2 regions of the Ureibacillus suwonensis genome follow, and region 2 is predicted to be linked to the other one. Evidence: riboswitches for the same ligand, from Rfam matches in the RefSeq annotation. Region 2 holds a riboswitch; the other holds the start of a gene.
What was found. A riboswitch is a leader RNA that binds a small molecule or an ion and turns the genes downstream of it on or off. The one in region 2 is predicted to bind cobalamin.
Positions count from the first base shown of each region.

Region 1: linked by a shared signal. The riboswitch ahead of cobT (nicotinate-nucleotide--dimethylbenzimidazole phosphoribosyltransferase) and the one ahead of ACFPOH_RS02295 (ribonucleoside-diphosphate reductase subunit alpha) in region 2 are both predicted to bind cobalamin.

Region 1 covers NZ_JBHSNQ010000185.1:23,463-29,017, reverse strand. Annotated here, with positions in the region: gene ACFPOH_RS14645 (ABC transporter ATP-binding protein) at 1-80, opposite strand, end outside; gene ACFPOH_RS14640 (ABC transporter ATP-binding protein) at 73-1,812, opposite strand; cobalamin riboswitch at 2,012-2,185, shown strand; gene cobT (nicotinate-nucleotide--dimethylbenzimidazole phosphoribosyltransferase) at 2,280-3,350, shown strand; gene ACFPOH_RS14630 (PQQ-dependent sugar dehydrogenase) at 3,413-4,483, opposite strand; gene ACFPOH_RS14625 (cobalamin-binding protein) at 4,682-5,518, opposite strand.
Region 2 covers NZ_JBHSNQ010000030.1:9,853-15,407, reverse strand. Annotated here, with positions in the region: gene ACFPOH_RS02300 (hypothetical protein) at 53-583, shown strand; cobalamin riboswitch at 750-947, shown strand; gene ACFPOH_RS02295 (ribonucleoside-diphosphate reductase subunit alpha) at 1,125-3,320, shown strand; gene ACFPOH_RS02290 (flavodoxin) at 3,299-3,751, shown strand; gene ACFPOH_RS02285 (ribonucleotide-diphosphate reductase subunit beta) at 3,732-4,775, shown strand; gene ACFPOH_RS02280 (uroporphyrinogen-III decarboxylase) at 5,028-5,171, shown strand; gene ACFPOH_RS02275 (hypothetical protein) at 5,463-5,555, shown strand, end outside.

The DNA.
Region 1 (5,555 bases), on a different contig from region 2:
TTTTTTGCCTTTGCAGCCGGCCCATGACCCCTGCCCGGACCACGGCCTCTGCCGGAAAGGGATTCCTGCAATCTATTCATAGAGCACACCTCCCTTTTCAACTTGAGTTGCAACAATTTCTCTATAATGTTCACTTGTTTTCAATAATTCTTCGTGGGTTCCTTGTGCCACAATGCGTCCATCTTCCAAAACCAGGATGAGATCGGCATGTTTAATCGAAGAAATCTTAGATGAAACGATAAACTTCGTGCTTCCTTCAAGCGCTTCCTTCATATTTTTTCGGATCACTTTTTCCGTAATACTATCCACTGCTGAAGTTGTATCATCCAAAACCAGAATTTTCGGTTTCCGGATTAATGCACGGCTCATGGCCAACCGTTGTTTTTGACCCCCTGATAAATTGGTTGCCCCTTGGGTCAATTCATGTTGTGTTTTTTTATCCAGTTTTTCCACAAACTCATAAGCATTCGATGCGACCAGTGCCTCTTGAATTTCCTCTTCTGTTGCATCACTTTTTCCGTATTTCAAGTTTTCTTCAATTGTTGTGGAAAACAATGTTGCTTTTTGAGGTGCAAAAGCCAATGAGCCTCTCAATGTTTCAATGTCATATTGCCGGATCGGGATGTCATCGATGTAAATCGTTCCTTCATCCACATCCATTAGACGGGCAAGCAATTTGATCAATGTGGATTTCCCGCTGCCGGTCATGCCGATGATTCCTACCGTGCTGCCCGCTTTCGCTTCAAAGGTAATATTTTTTAACACCGGTTCCACCTGTTTGTTATAAGAGAAACTTACATTCTCAAATCGCACATCTCCTCGGATTTCTTTTTTCACCGGATTTTCCGCGTTTATAATATCCCGCTGCTCCTCCAACACGACAACGACACGTTCCGCGCTCGGAATGGCCCGTGCGATTTGAATGAGTACGTTGCTGGAGCTCATTAGTCCGTTCATGATCATCATCAAATAGTTGATGAAGGCCACAATGACCCCGATTTCAATGGCGCCCGCTTCCACCTTTACTACTCCGAGCATAAGCGCCAAAACAATCCCGATATTGACAACAAACTGCGTGATCGGCGTCAATGCGGCAATGACTTGATCGGCGGTCATATTGCGCTTCGCCAATTCTTCGTTGACACCTGCAAATTGCTTCACTTGATGGCGCATGCGGTTAAAGGCTTTAATGACACGGATGCCTGATAAATTTTCCTGTACACGGGTATTCACAACATCGATCGTTTCCTGGACTTTCCGGAATAATGAAATCGATAATTTAATAAACACATATAAACAGACGATCAGGACAGGGACAACATAAAATAATACGGAAAATAAATCTCTTGCCGTAAAGAAGACGACCACGACAGCCCCGACAAACATGAAAGGGCCCCGGACAAATATTTTCAACAGCATGTTTAACGCCCTTTGCAGCATTTCCACATCATTGGTCAAGTTCGTAATCAGTTTCCCCAACGTAAATTTGTCCTTATTGCTGTTAGAAAAATAGGTGATGGTTTCATATAAATCTGCCCGAATATCGGATGCAAAGTTGACGGCCGCTTTCGAACTGAAATACGTGCAGCCCGCCCCTCCAAACCATCCTATAATTGCACATACCATCATTGCAGCAAACATCACCATGATATGTGTTGGGTCCTTTGTCGCGATCCCTTCGTCGATTATTTTTTGCATAATGGTCGGCTGGATCAAATCCATTGCCACTTCCAATATCATGAGGATTGGCGCCAATATCGCAAAATGCTTATAGGGCTTCAAATATTTTGAAAGTTTTATCGCTGCATGCATGTTCTAACTCCTTCTCCACCTTTGTATCAGCAACTATGTATACATATGTTTACAGATGACCACCCGAATTGTATACAACTGTATAGATGATCGTCAAACCAATCAGCTTCTACCGATTCCAACGTTCAATTTACTTTTCATGCAAAAGATTTAAAACATCTTGACGAAACTTTATTTTCATCATACATTATTTAGAAAAAGAATATCCACGTAATTAGGTGCCCTTTATGGGAGAATAGGGAATAAAGTGAGAATCTTTAGCGGACCCACCACTGTATGGGGGAGCAATATGGAATATGCCACTGGGAAACTGGGAAGGCCCATAGTTGCGATGAACCTGAGCCAGGAGACCTGCCTGATTACTTGAAACATACAGTACGATGGTAAAGTCTGTAGTTTATTTGGCATGCCAATAAACTGCAGACTTTTATTTATTATTGAAAAAATTAATTGATGGGGGAATTGAAATGGAACTATTGCAATCAACATTGCAAGCTATTCAACCAGTAAACAAAGAAATCATGAAACAGGCGAGGGAAAAAGTGGATGCCCTTTGCAAACCGCCAGGCAGTTTAGGAAAATTGGAACAAATCGCGGTACAACTTGCCGGGATTACGGAAAAACTGGAGCTGGATGTATCCAATAAAGCGGTTATATCATTGGCCGCCGATCACGGTGTCTATGAAGAAAATGTATCCAATAACCCTCAAATTGTAACGGTGATGCAGTCCATTGGTTTCGCCAAAGGGTTTACCGGTGTGTGCGCCATTGCAAGAGCGGCAGGAGCCAAAGTGGTTTCTGTCGATGTCGGCATCAATGCCGATTTGCCGGAAACTTCTGGCGTAATTAATAAAAAAGTACGATACGGGACTGCGAATATGGCCAAAGAACCGGCTATGTCACGGGAAGAAGCCATCCGGGCCATTGAAGTGGGCATCGAAGTGGCCAATGATCAAGTAAAACAAGGGGTCAACGTTTTAGCAACCGGGGAAATGGGCATTTGCAATACCACAGCAAGCAGTGCGGTTTTAGCGGCTCTTTTTGGCTATGACCCTGGTGAAGTAACCGGAATGGGGGCGGGTGTCGATAGCATTCAACATAAAATTGATGTAATTCGTCGTGCAATAGAAATCAATCAACCAAATCCTGATGATCCAATTGATGTTTTGGCGAAAGTGGGCGGATTGGAATTGGGCGGAATGGCCGGTGTCGTGCTAAGTGCCGCAGCCAACCGCATTCCGGTAGTGATCGACGGCTTTATTTCCACTGTTTCCGCATTAATCGCTTATCAATTGGAACCAAAAGTGAAGGATTACATTATTCCATCCCACATGTCAGAAGAACCTGGGGCAAAAATCGCCAGCGAATTATTGGGATTGGAGCCGATGTTAAACATGAACATGCGGCTAGGCGAAGGTTCCGGTGCAGCCCTTGCTTTCCCTATCCTGGACGCGGCATGTTCAATGATGAATACAATGACGACTTTGGAAGAGTCCAATCAATACATGCAACAAATCATGGAGAATCAAAGATCTTAAGACGGACGGCAAAATGGAAGGCTGTTTAGAAAGCGGCGCGCTTTTTCAACAGCCTTTTTTCATTATGGCTTTAATTCTGATAAAGCCATTCGATAAAGTTTGTCATCATTTTCCCCCGGTTTTCCCCGGCCATCCGTATTATTGGTTACAAAGTATAAATTATCCCCTTCAATGAATACATCCCGAATCCGCCCCAAACCGCTGATCACTTCTTTTGTTGTTCCTGCGTTTAAATCAAACTCCAACACCGCTTCCCCCCGTAATGCCGCAACATACAACTTCCCATCTGTATAGACCATCCCCGAAGGCGCCCATGTTTTATTGGAACCGGATGTAAACAATGGAGAAACCATGCCTTCCTTTTCCTCTTTCCCTTCGATGACCGGCCAGCCGTAATTTTTCCCCGGCTCAATCCGGTTGATTTCATCATTGGCACTATTTCCATGTTCACTTGCATAAAGGGTTCCATCCGGTGCCCAAGCGAGCCCTTGGGGGTTGCGGTGGCCGAAACTGTAAACATAAGAGTTCGGAACAGGATTATCTGAAGGAATGGAACCATCCAAATTGAGCCTTAAGATTTTCCCTCCAAGGGCATTTACATCCTGTGCGATGGATGACTGCAATGCGTCTCCGGCTGTCGCATAAAGCTTGCCATCCGGGCCAATTTTCAGCCTTCCGCCATGATGAACCGGCCCGCTCGGTATGTGATCGAGCAACACTTCTTCCTCAACCCATGAATCATTTTCCAGCCTCAACCGGACGATGCGATTAAATTGCCCCTTGGAATCCGTATAAGTGTAGTATGCAAATGCCTTGTTGGACTCTTGGAAATCGGGGGCTAAGACAAATCCTAACAAACCGGCTTCTGATGCTGTGGAAAGGGGCTTTTCCAAATTGACGGACTGCCTTTCCACCCGCCCATTTTCAATTTTCACCACATTTCCGACCCGCTCCGATAAATAAAAAGTGTTTCCTGACTTGTCAATGGACCATGGTATTTGAAGATTGCTCGCAATGACTTCCAGATTATTGCCCGAAGAGGTTTCCACGGCTTTCGGAGGTTGTTTGGGCGAACAAGCGGATAATATGAACACAAACCCGACGAATATGACAAACATTTTAATTCCCTTCATCGCTCTCATTACCTTCCTTGTTTGAATGAATCTCCAAAGCTTATTTATTTGCGACTTACCCAAAAAATTTGTTTTCAAAACCAATGGTAGCCAAAATCTTCCCATCTAATCCTACAAGACCAATAAAAAAAGGAACTGTTTCGGACAGTTCCTTCTAAACGAGGATATATCCAATCCCCTTCCGTTCCCCAAAGTATACTATAAAGAATTTTCTTTTTCTTCTTCACCAAGCAATGGATCCTTTCCATCATAAGGAGGAAAGATTTGCGGGTGCAGAAGGGCCGCCAACTTGCATAATCCTTGCAACAGTTTTGGAGAAGGACGGCAAAATAAGGCCTCTTCCAATATATAAAATTCGTTATTTTGAATGCTTTTCATTTCTTGAATTCCTGGGCGCTTCATTATCACTTTTGGATTCACTCTTTCTGTTTCAACACCTACCCATGCAATGCAAAACACATCCGGATTTCTCTTTTTTACTTCTTCCCATTCTGTTTGAACATTGGCCTCTTGAAAATCTTCAAATATATTTTTTCCCCCAGCAAGTTCAGCCAATTCCGTCAACCAATTTGTCGCACCAGGCGTAAAAATCGGCTTGGCCCACCATTCAAAATAAACGGTTTTCCTGTGTTCAACTTGTTGAGATAATTTCCGGTACTTCTCCAGCATATCCATAAATTTTTGATAAATCCTCTTTGCCTCATCCTCTGTATTTGTCATTTCACCAACGCATAGTAAAGTTTCCCCGACTTCCGCAAGGGTTTTTGGATTCGGCACAATTTGATACGGAATCTTCCGTTTTTCCAGTTCTTCAATATTCCGTTCCATTCCAGGGACGGAAAGGGAAGCTAATACTAAATCCGGTTTCAGCTCTTCCACCTTTTCTATATCAATATTTAAATCTCCGCCTAATCGCGGCAATTGTTCAATTTCTTTCGGCCAATCAGAATAATCATCAACCCCGACTAAAGAAGATGCCAAACCTAAATAGCCTACAAGTTCCGTATTGCTTGGACAAATGGAAATTAGACGCATTTCTCTCCCCCTCGTAAACTTTGTGAATGTATTTTTT
Region 2 (5,555 bases):
CCACATCGGATATACTAATCAGCAGTTTTTCTTTTTGGGAGGGAAGATATCTATGGCAAAAGACTGGCGTTATATTAGTTATCCGTTTATGCGGGAGAAAAGTTGCTTGGTAGATTATGAAATTATGACAGACAGCTTAACGACAAAAATAGGAGATTGCATAAGTGTAAGCAAAAATGAACATAAGTTTGAAGAAATCACTCAAATTTTAAGAAAAATCCAACCGCTAGCTTATCATGCAAATGGATCTGTAAGAGGGCGTTTAGCGATTACAGAAGAAGATTTAATGTGGCTGGAATCTGTATATGATGATTTTGTCGAACGAGCAGGCGAGACAAATAAGCAATTCGTTTTGCCACAAGGTTCTGAGTTGGCGACTCGATTGCATATTTGTCGAAGTGAAGCGAAAAAGAGCTATCGTGCTTTACACAAAGTAAGCGAAGAGAGAGAAGTGCCGGAAATTTTGTTTCAGTTTTTAGGACTTTTAGCGAATGTATTTTTTGTAATGGCAATTGAAGCGAATAAATTAACTAAAACCGAAGAAATCCCTTTTATCAGCAAATCTTATGGAAAAACTAAATAAATAGTTTATAGATAGCCCAAATTTATATATATTGCAAGTTAGTTAAGAGAATACTAGATGAAAACGATTTGTAAATATTTTAGATTTACTTTTTAAGATTGTAAGCATGAATTTTATATGATAACATACACTATATATTGTGTAGTTTAAAATTTAATAACACAAAATGTTGAGTATAAAGTTATGGTGGTAATTTTTAATACCTTAATAGGGAATCCAGTGAGAATCTGGAGCTGCCCCCGCAACTGTAAGTGTGGACGAATTAGCAAACCACTGTATCGATTTACTGAAAGGTGACGATACGGGAAGGGCTATAGTAGGAGGATACACGAGCCAGGAGACCTGCCATACTTTGTAGTTTCTATTCTTCGGGGTGTGAGAAGGAGAAACGATAGGAAAAGATATATTTTACATATGTTTTATTTCTGTCGTATTCTTCCTTTTTCCGTCTATTCCCCGAGAATGACGGATTTTTTATTTTTAGGGAGGAATTAAGGTGACAAGAAATCAAAGTATTGAACAGGAAACACTTTCTGAATTCATCGATCGTATTTTTAATGATTTCAAGTTGGCATCAGACCAATACAAAGAGAAGATTCGAAAAGCAGGAGTAACCAATCCATTCGATGAGAGAGATGCAGATATTTTAATTAAGTATGCTCTTGAAAATATTGATGAAGCAAATACAGAATGGACCTATATTGCAGCAAGAATTTTTTTACAAAATCTTTATTATAAAGCAGCAAGAAACAGAGGATATGAATTTAATCATAATCGTACTTATGGATCGTTTTATGATTTGATTCGGATATTGACCGAAAAAGGAATCTATTCCGAAAAGTTATTAATGAAATATACAAAACAAGACATTGAGTATTTTGAATCAGTTATTGAACCTAAACATGATTTGTTATTTACATATCCCGCTATTCTATCTTTGGCAACCCGTTATTTAGCAACGGATTATGAGAAAAATGTTTATGAATTGCCACAAGAACGCTGGATGATTATTGCGATGTACCTTATGCAAGACGAAGATAAATCCATGAGAAATGAGTATGTAAAAGAAGCGTATTGGGCTTTAAGCAATCTGTATATGACTGTTGCGACCCCAACACTTGCAAATTCCGGAAAAACACATGGGCAGTTATCTAGCTGCTTTATTGATACTGTAAATGATAGCTTACAAGGAATCTATGATAGTAATAGCGATGTTGCCCAGCTTTCTAAAAATGGAGGCGGTATCGGTGTTTATATGGGGAAAATTCGTGCAAGAGGTAGTTCCATCAAAGGATACAAAGGCATGTCAAGTGGTGTTATACCATGGATTAAGCAATTAAATAATACAGCAGTCAGTGTTGATCAGCTTGGTACAAGAAAAGGCGCTATTAGTGTGTATTTAGATGTATGGCATCGTGATATAGAAGAATTCCTTGATTTGAAACTCAATAATGGTGATGAACGGTTGCGTGCGTATGACATATATACAGGAGTATGTATACCCGATTATTTTATGGAACAGGTAGAAAAACGGGGAGATTGGTATTTATTTGATCCATATGAAGTGAAACAAGTGATGGGTTACTCGCTAGAAGACTTCTATGATGAAAAGAAGGGCGATGGACAGTGGCGTAAAAAGTATCAAGAATGTATTCAAGCCAATCTTTCTTCCAAAAAAAGAATTCCAGCAATAGATATTATGAAGCGAATCATGAGATCCCAATTAGAAACTGGCGCACCGTTTATGTTTTATCGTGATGAAGTCAACCGCCAAAATGCCAATTCCCATCAAGGTATGATCTACTGTTCAAATTTATGTACGGAAATTGCGCAAAATCAATCTCCAACAGAATTTATTGAAGAATATATCGAAAACGAAAATATAATTGTAAAAAAATATAAAGCTGGTGATTTTGTTGTTTGCAATTTGAGTTCTATCAATTTAGGCCGTGCTGTACCTGATAATGTTTTAGAACGTTTGATTAAAATTCAAGTTCGCATGTTAGATAATGTAATTGATATTAATACGCTGCCAATTAAACAACCAGAAATCACGAATAAAAAATACCGGGCCATTGGACTTGGAACATTTGGTTGGCATCATCTATTAGCTTTGAAGAATATTGAATGGGAATCAGAAGAAGCAGTACAATATGCAGATGAACTTTATGAAAAAATAGCTTATTACACGATTCGAAGCAGTATGGAGTTAAGCAAAGAAAAGGGCAGTTATCCATTATTTGAAGGAAGTAAATGGAGTTCTGGTGAGTATTTTATTTATAAAGGTTATACAGACGAACGATGGATGCAACTTCAAAAAGATGTTAAAAAATATGGAATTCGAAATGGATATTTAATGGCCATTGCACCTAATGCGACAACTTCGATTATTGCAGGTTCCACCGCTAGTATTGATCCTATCTTTAAACCTTTTTATATTGAGGAGAAAAAGGATTACCGAATTCCGACAACTGCACCTGATTTAAATCATAAAACGTATAATATTTATCGCCGTTCAGCTTATATTGTGGACCAAAGATGGTCAATCAAACAAAATGCTGCTCGTCAAAAACATATCGATCAAAGCATTTCATTTAATATTTATGTTCCAAACACGATAAAGGCATCAGTGCTGCTAGATCTGCATTTTCAAGCATGGAAATCAGGTTTAAAAACAACCTATTATGTTCGCTCTACATCGAATGAAGTAGAAGAATGTGTGTGGTGTCAAAGTTGAAGGCTTTAATAGCTTATTTATCTTATAGTGGAAATACAAAAGAAGTTGCAGAAATTATTGAGGAAGTATTAAAAGAAAAGAAATTTCAAGTGGATATGCATCGAATCGGAGTCAATTTGCCAATCAATCTTAAAATGTACGATTTAATATTTATTGGTACTTTTACTTGGGCAAAGGGTGCATTACCTATTGAAGTTAAGGATTTTGTATGGGAAATAGGCTATAAACCAAAAAATATTGCAGTATTTGGTACTGGTGATACTCAGTTTGGGGGCGATGAATTATTTTGCTTGGCGGCTGTGAAATTAGCAAGATTCTACAATAGTCGTTGGGAACCTTTAAAAATTGAACAATCTCCTAGAGGAAGTCAAGAAAAAATCGTAAAAAAATGGATAGAAGGGATTGTTAAAGATGTCACCAAACTTGCTTGAAAAGGTAAAAACATTAGATCCAATGAATCCAAATCGAGCAACTGCACTGTTTGGAGGAAAATCGAGTGGTATTTTAAATTGGAATGATATTAAGTATCCGCATTGGTATAAAACATATAAACGCTTGTTAAGTAATTTCTGGAAGTCTGATGAAGTGAATATGTCGAATGATGTGAAGGAATTTCCAATGTTATCAACGGAGGAACAAGATACGTTTTTAAAAGTAATTAGCCTTTTAGCGACATTAGATTCATCGCAAACAAGGACCATTCTACTCACATCCTTATATGCCACAGATCCATCAGTACAATCTATTTTAGCTGTCATTGCACAACAAGAAGCAGTGCATAATGAAAGCTATTCTTATATATTATCTTCCGTAGTATCGTTAGATAAACAAAATGAAGCTTTTGAAATTGGTAGAAGTGATCCGATTTTACTTAAACGTAATCAAAATATAATGGAGATATATAATCAATTTGTCGAGAAGCCATCTTTAGAAAATATATTAAAAACATTAGTATATTCCACAATACTTGAAGGATTATTCTTCTATTCAGGTTTTGCTTTCTTCTATAATTTAGCGCGCCAAAACAAAATGGTTGGAACATCTACAATGATTAGTTACATTAACCGAGATGAATTAGAACACGGTCGTTTTATTTGTGAATTAGTTCGGGCAACATTGGGAGAAAATCCTGAGCTAAATACAAAACATTTTACTGATTGGGTTTATGAACAATTTAGAAATTCTGTAGAATTGGAAGTGGAATGGTCTCACTATGTGTTAAATGGTGTAGAAGGCATTGATTTAGATGAAATGGAAGGTTTTATTAAATATAGAGCGAATAAAATGTTACGAATGATAGGATTAAGTGAAATATACGCAATGCATATTAATAATCCAATGAAATGGATTCGTGCATATGTAGATAATTTTGATGAAACAAAAACGGATTTCTTTGAACAAAGAAATCGTCAATATACTAAGATTAGTGATTTGAATGGTTTTGATGAACTCTAAAAATTATTAATATTAAAAATCCAAATCTCTGAAGGGTGTACTAATATTTTTAGCAGCCCTTCTTTTTTTGTTGAGATAAGTTTGAGTATATATGCCTATCATTTTTTATACTAGTATGTTCAAAAATGTTAGAGTTGTTGAAATAAACTTTGGTGCTCTGATTTCTAGATTGAAATTTTATGTATAAATCCAATAGTAAATTTCCATAATTAAATCAGGATTTTAAAAATTGTTAAAAGGTAGGGATTATTTTTGGGAGAAAGTAAATATGCAGAATTAAATGAAGAACAACTCAAGGAAATAAAACGACTAGAGAAAAAATTAAATGTAACACTAATTGCATATGAAAATTCAATATTAGAAAGTCCAAACCAATTTGATAACACAGCGAATTAAATTGAATGGATATTGTTATTGACAAGTAGAAAATACACATATTTGGTGAAGGTCTCTAATTTAAAGAAAAAGGTTCGATTGAAAATGAAGAATATCCATAGGCCTTCACCTGTCCCTTCACTTGAGATTTTCAGTATTCAGGAAGAACCATCCCCTATCAGCAAAGCATCCGTGAATTCTGCCTTCCTTGTCTCCATTATGGTTTTCTCTTTATACACGCCCACATAGCAGATATCCCCGTATGATTCAAAATCTATCGATATTAGTCAAAATGAAATGATAGAGAAAAGCATGCATGAAATCGAAATTTTAGATGACAGAGAATTTGATGATTTATATAATCAATTGGATGTTGCTCATCAAATGATTGTGGACGGAACTATT